One region of the Dorea sp. AM58-8 genome, then DNA from elsewhere that is predicted to be linked to it. Evidence: riboswitches for the same ligand, from Rfam matches in the RefSeq annotation. Region 1 holds a riboswitch; the other holds the start of a gene.

Region 1 (7,318 bases):
CCGTCTTTGTGTTACCGTCATCATCTTCTTTCTCCTGCATGAAACTCTCCAGTTCCATATGCATCATCTGACCAATTTGCTCAACTGACATGTCCGCAAGCTGTGCTGCATCCATCCCCATCTGAGCAGCAATGGATTTCTTAAACGCATCCACCTCCATCGTACTCATCTGATAATTCATGATCAGCGGCACCGTCAGTTCTTCATCTGCCTGATTCAGCTTATCCTCTGACAGATCTTTCAATTCGTAATATCCGTCTTTCTCCTTATACAGATTCTTCCACACATCCGCTTCGTCATCTGTCATAATAAACTGCGCTGTCTGCATTTCCTCTTCAGTTATCTTCTCCGGCACCACATGTTCCACACCGCTGTTCTGAATTCCTACATCGATAATGTCCGAAGTATACGACGGAAGTGCCAGATCACACATCGCCTGAACCACCAGCAGCGTAAGAATGATAATCACTGACTTCCAGTACGGAAGCATATTCTTCGCTATCTTACTCATGCTCTTTTCCCTTTCTGCCTTTCCATTTTCTAGTCTCTATTTCTTTTTCTGCCACAGAATACAGTCTATTCATATACGTAATTAAACGTTCCATATCTCTGACATTCATGTGGTTCAATACAGTCCTGCCAAAATCCTGCATGATCTGCCTGCATTCTTCAACAGTCCTTTTCCCCTCTTCGGTAAGTTCTACACAGATATTTCTCCGGTCGTCCTTATCAATATGTCGCTCCACATATCCTCTTTCTTCCAGTCCGTGTAACGTCCTGGATACAGCAGACGAATGCAGCTTACACCTGCATGCCAGTTCGGAAATTACAACCTTTCCCTCGGAGCTCTTATCCCGGATCACATTCATGATCACGAATTCCGACTGGCTGACATCCGGCATCATAGATGCCATATTCAGCTTCCGGAACTGATGGATTGTCTGAAAAAACTCCCTGTACAATTCATCCACTTCTATGTTCACCTCGGTTCTCATTTGATTATTTAACATTGTTATATATTAACATCTATAATTAATAACACCGGCAAGTAACTCTGTCAAGCTAAATGCCGGTGTTTTATACTTTCTTAATTTTTATTTCCTATTCTGCCTTAATTTTAACTTTCTTACCTGAAAATGCAATTCCAAGTTTAAGTATATTTTCAACGCCTTCTTGCATCATTTCGGAATTGTATCTCTTCTCGTTAATCTGCGCTAACGCATCTTCTGCCAGTCTCTCAAGATCCTCTGCATTTAGATTGCTATTCCACTTTAATTCCATGATAATCCCAGGATATCTTTGTTCTCTTGGCATTAGACTAATATCATATCTTCCGTCTCCGGATTCTCTGTTAAATGTTATCTTGTACTGATTATCCATGAGAGCAATCAAGCCGAGAACTAATCCATGATAAAAGCCTTCTGCTCCCGCATCATAAAAACTAATAGATTTATCCATGTATTCCGCAATAGCAACTACATTCTGGTCAATCCTCGCAATTACTCTTTTTCCTTGCAAAAGTGAAAAAAGTCTTTCTATAATATCATCTGTTGCAACTTGCAAAACGTCTTCAAGGATTTCATTCTTTCCCGTATTTACCCAATAAGGCTGTGGTATACATCCTTTCGAAAGATAATTGATGACTGACCAGGGATTATAAATCTCTTTGCTTCCAAAAAGATAACCATCGTACCACGCCTTTAGCTCAGCCTCTTTTTCCGTCACGCCATAATATTGCATCATCTCATGAACTTCTGTCTCAAATCTCGTCATAGAACTCCTTTTAATAACCTTCCTGAATAGGCGTGTCATATTCATCGATAATAATAATTGGCGCCTTACCATAATGCGACTTTAGCATCTTCGATATTTTTTCAAGAGCCGATGTAAGATCCACCTCATTTGCCGTTCCTTCAATAATCCGCATGAAGTACTCTTTCTCGTATTTTGCTATTTTATCACTTCCAAGCAGCTCCTGATGCCTTCCATATTCTTCCTGAAGGAGACCACGAATTTTATCAAGTGTTGCTTCCCACGAATCGAATTTAACATCTTTAAATGTAAGAAACACAACGGGATATCTCCCCTGATGAGCGCGATATTCCTCTCCACATTCCTGCCATTTCCTTACAAGTTTTCATCAGCGTTCACCTTCTATCATTATTCAGATTATTCTTCCCGCTAATTACAACTTATACTCAGAAGATTATCAATTATATTTGATTTCTTTCCGAAAATAATCACTATACTTTCCAATTACGTATTTCCAAAAGTCCAGGTACAAGCACTTTTGCGCTGGTTCGCAGGATGATCTCTCCTTTTTCTGCTGTTGCACCAGAAGGATCTCCACCGATGCCGATTGGTTTTCCGTCTTCTGTTTTCCAGTCTTCCGACACCCATCCAATCGACACGGAACCATACGGAAGCAAGGTCTTGTTATGAAGGAAGCTTTCCGGTCGACCGGCCTCGCTCGTTTCCAGTTTTACAAGACTTTCATCTACTGCCATTACCATCGAAGTTTCCATCTCGCCACCATGAAAATCCCAGATATTTCCTTCAGATACGGTGGCTTTCACATCCGGATGTCCAAAAGCACCGGAAGATAATATGAATGGTGAAATCCCCAGTTCGCTTCTCAGCTCTCTGCTTAATATCTGCACCACCGGCGCATTTCCACCATGACACACCAGAAAAGCAATTTTCCGGAACCCGTGATGTGCCAGACTGACACAGATATCATATAGCATATGATAATAGGTATCCGGCTTAAATGTAATCGAGCCACAAAAGTTCTTATGTTCTGTGCTCAATCCTATCGGAATCACCGGAAATGCTAAAATCGGAAAATCCTTTTCTCCTGCTGCATCCAGTTCTTCTCCAAGATACTTCACCATTGCTTCTGCTATGATATCATCCGTTCCAAGCGGAGCCTGATTGCCATGCTGTTCAAGTGCCCCAAGAGGAATCAGAATAATCGTTTCTTCCTTATCTACCTGTTCCATCTCCAGACGGGTCAGATCTCTGTAATTCCGAATCATGCTTCCACCGCCCTTTTCACAAAGCTGACTGTATGAATTCTCTCATAAAGCAGATAACCTGCAAAGCTGTTCAGTCCAATCTTAATTATGTTGAATGGAATGGTTGCCAGAATAATAAAGGATGTCAGATTCGTGATGGATGGGTTCACAGAAGCCACCATCTGGATCACCTGATTTAACGGCAATTCCATTGCTTTCGCATACAGCGGCAAGGTAATAAAGGCGTTGCAGAAGCAGGCAAATGCTGTACGAATCACCACACCGGCTGCCATGGAAACACTTGCTGCTTTTCTGGTCTTTCCCATCTTCTTGTAAACCAGCCACATTGGAATCACAAACAACGCAATGCCTATCAGATTGGCAAACTCACCGACATACATGGTATTCGTTCCTACCGTTACAAGCTTAATCAGGATCTTTACAACTTCTACTATCGCTGCCGATGCCGGTCCCATCAAAAACAACGCAATGATCGATGGCACATCACTGAAATCCAGTTTATAAAACGGCGGCATCATCGGCACTGATATCTCCAATGACATCAGCACTCCTCCCACTGCAGCCAGCATTGCTGTATAAATCAGTTTCTGTGTACTCCATTTTTTCTTTTCCATTTCTTTTTCCTCCAGAATGTTCTATTTGAGCAGAAATTCTAAATTCTAGAAGGTTTCGTTTGTGGAAGAAAAAAATCTCAGGTTCTTCGGAACCTGAGATCTTACTTTTCAACTCTGATGTCGCATGACTACTCTGCCACGCTTCCATGTTTGAATCATCTTCTCTCATCCAGACTATACTGTCGGTACCGGAATCTCACCAGTTCAACTGCCTGCGCAGCTCGCGGACTATACCGCCGGTAGGGAATTACACCCTGCCCCGAAGAATTTATTCTATTCTGTTCTGGGTCTAAGATAGCACACGACTAGTAACCTGTCAACCCACTATTTCATATCGGAAGCTTTACTTCTCTTCTGTGAAATAACCAGTCCTGTAAGAATCAGTACTGCACCGATCACCAATCTCACAGTCAGTCTTTCTTTCAATATCAGCACTGACAGGACAACCGTTACAATCGGCGATACATAGATATACACACTGGTCTTTAACGCGCCAATCCACTGTGTTGACAGGTTCCATACAAAGAATCCCATCGCGGCTGTTTTTGGGTAACAAAAAAAGCGGGTGATGGGAATCGAACCCACGTATCCAGCTTGGAAGGCTGATGTTCTACCATTGAACTACACCCGCGTGTTTCATAACACAAAAAATATAATACCATATTCCCAGAAAAATGCAAGTGAAATTTTAAAATTTTTTAAAAAATATATAAAATATGCACATCACACTCAATTCTAATTGGAATTCTATTTTCGATACCGTAAATCTCAAGAATGCCTCTGCAATCCTGCCGGAGGCTATATCAGCTGGGGGGATTGACTCCCATCTGATATATAAAACCCGGAGTCAGCGATGGTATCGGATATATATCCGCATCGCCGGCTCCGGGGATTCTGCATCACACAGCGTCAAAGAAATTATTTACTTTCCTTCGTAATGAATGACGCTCTCCACATCATAGCCTTTCAGCTTCTCTCTTCCTTTCAAGCCTTCTAATTCCATCAGGAAGATTATTTTCACTACTTCACCACCAAGCTCTTCCACCAATCTGGCTGCCGCTTCAATCGTGCCACCTGTAGCAATCAGATCATCCACTAATACAACCTTTTGTCCCGGTTGAATAGCATCCTTATGCATCTCGATCTCTGCTTTGCCATATTCCAGTTCGTATTCAGCAGAAACAGTCTCTCTTGGAAGCTTGCCTTTCTTTCTGACTGGTACAAATGCTTTATGAAGATTGTATGCGATTGGTACACCAAAAATAAATCCTCTGGACTCTGTTCCGGCGATCACATCAAACTCTACATCTTCCAGGAACTTCTGCATCTCATCAATCGCAAGATGTAAGCCGTCTGCATCCTGCAACACACTTGTCACATCGCGAAAGATAATTCCTTTCTCCGGGAAATCCGGAATACTTTTTACATATTCTTCAATCTTTTTCATCGATATCGCTCCTTAGTGAAATAATGACTACTCGTCTAGTATACCATAGTCCGTTTCAAAATTCCACTGTTCCTGTTATGCATTCTCTGCTCTATCTCTGATATTTTCTTATTCTGCAAGATATCTTGCTACACATACACCGCTGGCTGATGCATGAGACAGGGAATGTGTAACACCGCTGCAGTCACCGATAATAAACAATCCTTCATGTCTGGTCTGCAGGTGGTTGTCTATCTCTACTTCCATATTATAGAACTTCACTTCTACACCATACAGCAACGTATCATCATTAGCTGTACCAGGAGCAATCTTGTCCAGTGCATAGATCATCTCAATAATACCGTCCAGAATACGTTTCGGCATAACCAGACTCAGATCACCCGGTGTTGCTGCAAGTGTTGGTGTCACATAGCTTTCAGCAATTCTTGATACCGTACTTCTGCGTCCACGGATCAGATCCCCAAAACGCTGTACCATTACTCCTCCGCCCAGCATATTAGACAATCTCGCAATGCTTTCACCATATCCGTTGCTGTCCTTAAATGGTTCTGAAAAATGCTTGGATACCAATAATGCAAAATTCGTATTCTCTGTATGCAATGCCGGATCTTCATAGCTGTGACCATTTACCGTTACAATACCGTTCGTGTTCTCATTTACAACCACTCCCCGCGGATTCATACAAAATGTTCTTACCAGATCTTCAAACTTCTGTGTACGATATACGATCTTGCTTTCATACAATTCATCTGTCAGGTGTGCAAATACTTCTGCCGGAAGTTCTACACGCACACCAATATCCACACGATTAGACTTGGTCGGGATTTCCAGATCCTTGCATACACCTTCCATCCATTTACTTCCACTTCGTCCTGCAGAAATAATACATTTATCACATATATATTCGGCATCTGCAGTCTTCACCACATAACCTTCTCCACTCTTTGCCACTGTCTCTACCGGTGTCATGAAATGAAACTCGACCTTATCTTTTAATTCATTATAAAGGTTCTCAAGAACCACGTAATTAATGTCTGTTCCCAGGTGACGAACGGATGCATCCAGCAAATGCAGATCGTTCTGTAAGCATGTCTTCTTAATCTCAGTATTAGCTGTAGAATAAAGCTTCGTGCCCTTACCACCGTGGCTCATATTAATATCATCCACATACTTCATCAGATCAATTGCTTCTCTCTTGCCAATATATTCATGCAGAGTACCACCAAACTGATTCGTAATATTGTATTTTCCATCTGAAAATGCACCTGCGCCTCCGAATCCATTCATGATTCCGCAGCTCTTACAATGGATACAATTCTTGATCTTCTTGCCATCAATCGGACATTTTCTCTTCTCCAGAGGCTGTCCTGCTTCCAATACAACAACCTTCAGTTCCGGTTTCAATTTCATCAATTCATATGCTGAAAAGATACCTCCCGGTCCTGCTCCGATAATCACTACATCATACTTCATCCGTTATTCCTCCCTTAACTTACACAAAATATCTACCGTATGTCCGGATGCTCCCATCAGATCCATCCGTTCACAGGTAGCCATATGATATGTTATAAACTGTTCAAATTCATCTTCATCCAACGCATTCAGAAACGGACGCATATAATTCGCAGCTCCGTCTGCTGCAATGATCTGCAGCCGTTCCATACCCGCCTGCCAGTTCAATTCTGCAATATCCTCCAACCGAACCATACTATAGAGCTCATTTCCTTTCTCTGTACAGTGAAATGTTTCGTCCAACATTCCTTCCTGCACCGCTTCCCTGATATGCCGTTCCTTAAATGCATAAGTCAGCACGCTGAATTCATTCATAATATATGCCACCAACAGTACGCCATCCGCTCTCAGTACACGCTTCGCTTCCAGCAACGCCTGAAGCTTCTCACCTTCACCTTTCAGATGATACATTGGTCCAAACAGTAATACAAGATCAAAACTCTCCGGTTCAAAGCGTTTTACTTCAGTGCATTTCCCTGGTATGCCTTCACCAGGCTGCATTTCTGCTTCAGACGTCCCAGATTATGCTTTACAAGCTCCACTGCCGATACATCATATCCTTCTTCCGCCAGTGCAATACTGTAGCGACCTGTTCCCGCACCGATATCCAATATCCTGATCTCATGCCTGTCCCTGCCAGACGCATCTGCGATCTGATCTAAATATTTGTGAATATAATGCATGGAGGTCTGAAATTCCACTTTGCC
Region 2 (7,318 bases), on a different contig from region 1:
AAATGTCTCTTCCGGACCTTTGATTTCCTTATATATAATCTGAAATGGCAGTTCCGGCGCAATGACGCGCAGGGCGCCCACAACCCGCTCCAGACCTTTCGGCCCGATCAGGGTAAGTGGTTCTTTCCGATCTGCATTGCCCATAGTAAGCAATAGTCCCGGAAGCCCACTGATATGATCTCCATGATAATGCGTAAAGCAGATCACATCGATCGGCTTAAAGCTCCATCCTTTTTCTTTGATGGCAATCTGCGTACCCTCGCCACAGTCGATCAGCAGACTGCTGCCATTATAACGCACCATCAAAGAAGTGAGCCATCTGTAAGGAAGCGGCATCATACCGCCGGTTCCCAGCAAACATACATCTAACATTCTATCCTCTACTTTCCGGTGGAAGTAAAAATGCAGCAACCATCTCATCATAGCAATCTTCACACAGATCAAATCTGTCTACCCGGTTGTCCTTTCTGGAAAAATAGCCCCAGCGTTTTTCTACAGACAGCACGTCTTCGCTGAGCAATCCATTCACAGCTGTAATTTCCCTTCCACATTTATTACAGATAATTTTTTTAATTTCTTTCGTTTCTTTCATCCCATATTTGCGCATACGACTCCTCCTGTTGTTATAAACTGTATATCGTCTTACGCCTACATTATAACCATCGTCCAGACGTTATCCTAGTGGGAACTCTTTCCTTTATTGCCACCTGTCACAACAGTTCCAGACTCATAAGAATCGCATTTTCTGTCGGATTTGTATAATAATTTTTCCGCACGCCATCCAGGACAAACCCCTTTTTCTTATAAAAAGCTTTTGCTGATTCGTTGCTTTCCCGAACATCTAGCAGTAATTTATTTACGCCATTGTCCGCACAGATAAACGCCAGTTCTTTCAACAAACGAGAAGCTACACCGTTTCTGCGAAAGTCCGATTCTACCGCAATACGGGCAATCTCTCCATCTTCCAATACATAATAAACAATCAGATAGCCAACCAGTACACCATCCTCCAGTGCTGACAAAAGCAGCGTCTGCGACTGTTCCATGCTTTCTCTGATTGCATTCTCACTCCATGGATCTGAAAATATCTCTTTTTCAAGCCTTGCCACATCCGCAAGATCTTCTTCCCGCATTCTACGGATACAAAACATATTATCTTGCCTCCTGTTTCGCACGTTCTCTTTCCGCGCGCTCACGTTCTGCCTGTGATACACGGAGATAATCCGGCTGATGTTCCACCGCCGTCTCCGCCTTGCCTTCTTCATAATAGCGGATCGCCAGGCTTCCTACCGAAGCTGCTCTCTGACGATTCATAGATGCAGGTGCAAAATGTAGATCAGACTCTGGCATAATCTCTGTCACGAGTCTTTTCCTGAATACCGGCACTCCATCTCCCAGAAAAACAACTGGTCTGCTATACTGTTTCAGCTTCTCACCCAGTTCTTCAATACTGACCGCCATCTGATCTTCCAGCACACGTAATTCATTACCGTCAAATTCATAAATTCCAGTATATACCTGACCGCGTCTTGCATCCATGATCGGACACACGATCTTATCTGTTCCCCAGAGATTATACGCAAGTCCTTCCAGAGTCGGGATATGGATCAATGGCTTTTTCAGTGCAAGTCCCAAACCCTTCGCCGTCGCAGATCCAATTCGGAGTCCGGTAAATGATCCCGGTCCTCCCGCTACTGCAATGGCATCTACTGTATTCAGATCCAGTTCTGTCATGTGCGCAATCTCATCCAACATAGGCAATAACGTCTGGGAATGTGTCTTCTTATAATTAACCGTATATTCTGCGATGGTACTTGTCTCTTCTCCATCCTTTTCTACAACAGCTACACTCGCTACAAGTCCCGAGCTATCCAATGCTAATATTCGCATATTTCTATCCTCCGATAATCAAATCCTTTATCCAGATCTTTCTCAATCCGTATCTCTGTATAATGTTCCGGAAGAATCTCTTCAATCAGGTTCGCCCACTCGATCAGGGACACTCCCTGCCCGTATACATAATCCTCGTATCCGATCTCATCCATCTCTTCCACATCACCGATTCGGTATACATCAAAATGGTAAAACGGAAGTCTGCCATCCTCATACACCTGTACAATTGTAAATGTCGGGCTGCTCACCGGCTCTTCAATCCCAAGACCTGCTGCCAGTCCCTGCGTGAACACCGTCTTGCCGACACCAAGGTCTCCCACCAGCGTATACACCTGACCAGGCTCCGCAGCCTGTCCCAGTCGAAATCCCAGATCACGAGTATCCTTCTCGCAATTTGATTCTATCAATTCTCTCTTCATATTAATAAACCATCCATTTTCTATTTCGAGTATACACACACTATAGCATATCTTTCTTTTTTTTTCTATATATGACACTGCTTTACCAGAACAGCCCCAGTTTCTTCACAACTTTAAGACCGATCTTATAATAAAACGGAAGAAGCTTGCCATCTGCCTCTTTCAGCTTCTGGCGGATTGCCAGATGTTGCGGGCAGTGGCTCTCGCATTTACCACATCCCACACAGGCACTGACCGGTCGGAAATCTTTCCGTAGACATACAGTCTGAAGATATTCGTGACGTCCCGCGCCTTTCTTTTCTGTATACATGTGATTATAACAACGAAAAGCTGCCGGAATGTCAATTCCTTTCGGGCACGGCATACAATATCCACATCCGGTGCATCCTACTTTCAGGGTGTCCTGTATGTCTTTTTTTACCGCCTCAATCAATGAGAAATCTTCTTCTGTAAATTCGCCGGTCTGTACTTCCGATGCTATACGAACATTTTCACGGATCATCTCTTCTGAATTCATCCCCGAAAGCACACAGGTCACCTCCGGTTGTTCCCACAGCCAGCGGAATGCCAGTTCTGCCGGAGTACGTTTCTTTGGATCTTCTGCAATTCGCTTTTTTGCTTTTTCCGGTAACAGATCCACCAGTTTTCCACCGCGTAAAGGTTCCATGATAATCACTGGAATCCCGCGTTTTGCTGCTTCTTGAAGACCTGCTCTTCCTGCCTGCGTGTGTTCATCCATATAGTTATACTGAATCTGGCAGAAATCCCAGTCATAAGCATCCAGAATCTGGATAAACATCTCCGTATTACCGTGAAAAGAAAATCCGATATTGCGAATTTTGCCCTCTTTCTTTTTCTGTGTGATCCAAGCTTCAATACCAAGCTTCTTCAGTTTCTCCCATGCCGCAACATCTGTCAGCATATGCATCAGATAATAATCAATGTAATCTGTTTGAAGACGTGTGAGCTGTTCATTAAAATATTTTTCAATTGCTGCACCTGACTTGATATAATACTGCGGCAATTTGGTTGCAAGCCTAATTTCTTCCCGGCAGTGATTGCGATGTAGTATCTCGCCAACTGCCACCTCACTTCCCGGATAGATATATGCTGTATCCAGATAATTCACACCACTTTTAATGGCAAGCATCAATTCCCTTTCCGCTTTATCGAGATCTATGCTGTTACCATTTTTTGTAAATCTCATACAACCATATCCCAGCAAAGAAATTTGTTCTCCATATCGATCTTTTCTATATTGCATATCATTCTCCTTTGATCACAAAATCTTAAAATTAATTAGCACACCTGTGGTCAGCTGTAAGAGTTATTATACGTGAATCCATTTTTCATGTAAAGAGACTTGCATTCTTGGATATAGTGTGCTATCCTTACAACATAAATGGAATAGTAATTCTTCGGGGTCGGGTGTAATTCCCAACCGGCGGTATAGTCCGCGACCTGTTGTATCCTACACAGTGCAGCAGCTGATCTGGTGAGATTCCAGAACCGACAGTAAAGTCTGGATGAGAGAAGGATTGTGCAGTATCATTTGAATGATAATTGACCCCGGCATATGATGTCGGGTTTTTTTATTTGCATTCTCTACGCACATTTCGAGAAGAGTTCTTCCTTTTATAATCCACATCAAAAGGAGAGAAAGAAAATGGATAACACATTAACTAACGAACGCACACACACGTCTTCTAAGACAAGGATTCTGGCACAGATTGGAATGCTCGGAGCCATCTCTGTTGTACTGATGCTTTTCGAGATCCCACTGCCATTTGCACCGGCCTTTTACGAGATTGACTTTAGTGAAGTACCAGTACTGGTAGGATGTTTTGCTATGGGTCCAGTTGCAGGTGCTGCGATCGAACTAATCAAAATTCTTCTGAACTTTGCAATCAACGGCACGATTACCGCAGGTGTTGGTGAACTTGCCAACTTCCTTCTCGGATGTTCTTTCGTTGTACCGGCAGGAATCATTTACCGCAAAATGCATACCAGAAAGGGTGCCATCATCGGTATGGCAACAGGTACTGTATTGATGACAATCTTTGGATGTTTCCTGAATGCATTTGTATTGCTTCCGGCTTACGGCAAAGCTTTCGGCATGCCAATGGAAGCACTTGTAGGAATGGGAACTGCAGTCAATGCTCATATTACCAGCCTGTTTACCTTTGTGGCATTTGCAGTCGCACCATTTAATATCTTAAAAGGAATCATCGATTCCCTGATCGTATTCCTGATTTACAAGAAGATCCGTCCGGTATTTCGGATGCAGTAACCATCCCAAAGTATCATAACTCATTATATAGAAAGAGGTTTGAACGCTGTAAACACAGTCATTCAAACCTCTTTTTTATACATTCTTACTTTATACGTTCTTCATGGTAAGTGCGATTCGTTTCTTCTTCAGATCCACACTCAGGACCTTCACATCCACGACATCGCCAACACTAACTGCTTCCAGTGGATGCTTAATGAACTTATTGGTAATCTCAGAAATGTGCACCAGTCCGTCCTGATGTACACCGATATCTACAAACACACCAAAATCAATAACATTTCTTACTGTTCCTTTGAGAACCATACCTTCTTTCAGATCTTTCATATCCAACACATCCGTGCGGAGGATTGGTTTCGGCATCTCATCACGTGGATCTCTGCCCGGTTTCTCCAGTTCAGCTACAATATCACGCAGGGTAATCTCTCCTACGCCCAGTTCCTGTGCTGTCTTCTTATAATCGCGAATCGTAAGTGACAATCCCGCAAGCTTGCCGCCTGTGATATCGGATATCTGAAATCCCTGTTTTTCCAGCAGCTTCTTAGCAGCTTCGTAAGACTCCGGATGTACACTGGTCTCATCCAACGGATTAGCACCCTCGTGGATTCGCATAAATCCGGCGCACTGTTCATATGCTTTTGGTCCGAGTTTCGCTACTTTTAAGAGTTCTTTTCTGCTCTTGAATCTTCCATTTTCTTCCCGATATGCCACAATATTCCTGGCAATTGTTCCGGAGATACCGGAAATGTACGAGAGCAGCGGCGCAGAGGCAGTGTTAAGATCTACGCCGACTTTATTTACACAATCTTCTACAACACCATGTAATGCCTCGCCAAGCTTCTTCTGATTCATGTCATGCTGATACTGTCCGACACCGATGGATTTCGGATCAATCTTAACCAGTTCTGCCAGCGGATCCTGCAGTCGTCTTGCAATAGATGCTGCACTTCTTTGTCCTACATCAAATTTAGGAAATTCTTCTGTTGCAATCTTGCTGGCAGAATATACAGATGCGCCGGCTTCATTTACAATTACGTACTGCACTTTCTCTGGAATTTCCTTCAGAAGCTCCACAATAATCTGTTCCGACTCTCTGGATGCGGTTCCATTACCCAGTGAGATCAAAGAAATATTATACTTTGGGATAATCTTCTTCAACAAATCTTTGGATGCTTTAATCTTCTGTGGAGTAGTTGGTGCCGTCGGATAAATAACCGTAGTGCCAATAACTTTCCCGGTTGGATCTACCACCGCAAGCTTGCAACCGGTACGAAATGCCGGATCCCACCCCAGTACTGTGCGGCCAACGATCGGCGGCTGCATCAGAAGCTGTTCCAGGTTCTTGCCAAACACCTGGATTGCACCATCTTCTGCCTTCTCTGTCAGTTCATTCCGGATCTCGCGTTCGATAGCCGGTGCGATCAGTCTCTGATATCCGTCCTCAATTGCTGCTTCAATAGCTGCTGTGATTTCAGTATGATCTCCATGTAACATCTTTTTCTTCAGGTAACGCAGAATATCTTCTTCCGGTGCTTCGATCTTCACCGTCAAATATTTTTCCTTCTCGCCTCTGTTAAGTGCCAGAATACGGTGTCCCGCGATCTTAACCACTGCTTCTTCAAATTCATAATACATCTCATAGACAGATTCCGCTTCTGCATCCTTTGCCTGCGATACTACTTTGCCCTTTTTCACAGTCATATTGCGGATCCAGCTGCGGTAAGCCGCATCATCCGAAATCTGCTCCGCAATAATGTCCTTTGCTCCGGCCACCGCATCCTGAACAGTCTTTACTTCCTTCTCCGGATTAATATACGTTGATGCCAATTTATCCAACGGCTCTTTGGACTGCTGAAGCAGCATCAGCATAGCCAGCGGCTCCAGTCCTTTCTCTTTCGCAATCATTGCTCTGGTACGACGCTTCGGACGATACGGACGATACAGATCATCCACTGCCACCTGCGTCTGTGCCTCAAGGATCCTGTCTCGCAACTCCTCTGTAAGTTTCCCCTGTTCTTCAATGCTTGCCAATACCTGTTCTTTTTTCTCTTCCAGGTTGCGCAGGTAGGTCAGTCGCTCTGCCAGCTTACGAAGCTGTTCATCGTCCAATGTACCATGCGCTTCCTTTCTATATCGTGCAATAAACGGAATCGTATTCCCCTCGTCAATCAGCTTCACAGCCGCATCTACCTGCCACCGCTTAACACCAAGTTCTTCCGTTATCTTCTGATTAATATCCATATATACACCCTTTCTGCAACATCTTAATGTGCACTTATGTATGTGCTCTGCATGCCTTATAGTATACCTTTTCCATTCTGTGATTACAATGTGTTTTTCCATCTTAACTACCCGAAATTCAGACAATGACAGTTCCATACAAACACCCAGTGATACAGGAAATGCCGGCACCTTAAAGATACCGGCACTTTCCGTTAATAGGAATTAATCATTCAGTTTCTACTTATTATAATTGCAGCTAATTAGCATACAGTTCTGACATCTGTGTATTCATAGCAGTCAAAGCTGTCTGCTACGTTCTTACATGTTAATTTTCCATCGTATGTATTGATAGCTGAGTAAATTACTTCGTTATCTTTACATGCCTGCTCAAGTCCCTTGCCTGCGATCTGCAGTCCGTAAGACAGTGTAGCGTTTGTCAGAGCGATTGTAGATGTTCTCGGAACTGCTCCTGGCATATTGCCTACACAGTAAT

What was found. Region 1 has a riboswitch for FMN ahead of DXA18_RS09020 (Gx transporter family protein). Riboswitches for the same ligand answer to the same signal wherever they lie in the genome.
Region 2: it holds a riboswitch for FMN, as region 1 does, so the genes downstream of both, DXA18_RS03035 (ECF transporter S component) here and DXA18_RS09020 (Gx transporter family protein) in region 1, are expected to answer to the same signal.

The regions. Positions count from the first base shown of each region.
Region 1 is NZ_QSDM01000010.1:93,880-101,197, reverse strand. Features, by position in the region: gene DXA18_RS09040 (ABC transporter ATP-binding protein) at 1-511, opposite strand, end outside; gene DXA18_RS09035 (MarR family winged helix-turn-helix transcriptional regulator) at 504-983, opposite strand; gene DXA18_RS09030 (PD-(D/E)XK nuclease domain-containing protein) at 1,102-1,743, opposite strand; gene DXA18_RS16120 (hypothetical protein) at 1,784-2,071, opposite strand; gene DXA18_RS09025 (creatininase family protein) at 2,244-3,038, opposite strand; gene DXA18_RS09020 (Gx transporter family protein) at 3,035-3,652, opposite strand; FMN riboswitch at 3,806-3,923, opposite strand; gene DXA18_RS09015 (DMT family transporter) at 3,977-4,186, opposite strand; tRNA gene DXA18_RS09010 (tRNA-Gly) at 4,213-4,283, opposite strand; gene DXA18_RS09005 (adenine phosphoribosyltransferase) at 4,575-5,099, opposite strand; gene DXA18_RS09000 (NAD(P)/FAD-dependent oxidoreductase) at 5,208-6,572, opposite strand; partial or broken gene DXA18_RS08995 (class I SAM-dependent methyltransferase) at 6,576-7,294, opposite strand.
Region 2 is NZ_QSDM01000002.1:253,637-260,954, reverse strand. Features, by position in the region: gene DXA18_RS03065 (ribonuclease Z) at 1-372, opposite strand, end outside; gene DXA18_RS03060 (hypothetical protein) at 374-607, opposite strand; gene rimI (ribosomal protein S18-alanine N-acetyltransferase) at 711-1,151, opposite strand; gene tsaB (tRNA (adenosine(37)-N6)-threonylcarbamoyltransferase complex dimerization subunit type 1 TsaB) at 1,153-1,890, opposite strand; gene tsaE (tRNA (adenosine(37)-N6)-threonylcarbamoyltransferase complex ATPase subunit type 1 TsaE) at 1,878-2,312, opposite strand; gene DXA18_RS03040 (aldo/keto reductase) at 2,395-3,576, opposite strand; FMN riboswitch at 3,723-3,854, shown strand; gene DXA18_RS03035 (ECF transporter S component) at 3,979-4,602, shown strand; gene DXA18_RS03030 (Tex family protein) at 4,693-6,843, opposite strand; gene ald (alanine dehydrogenase) at 7,086-7,318, opposite strand, start outside.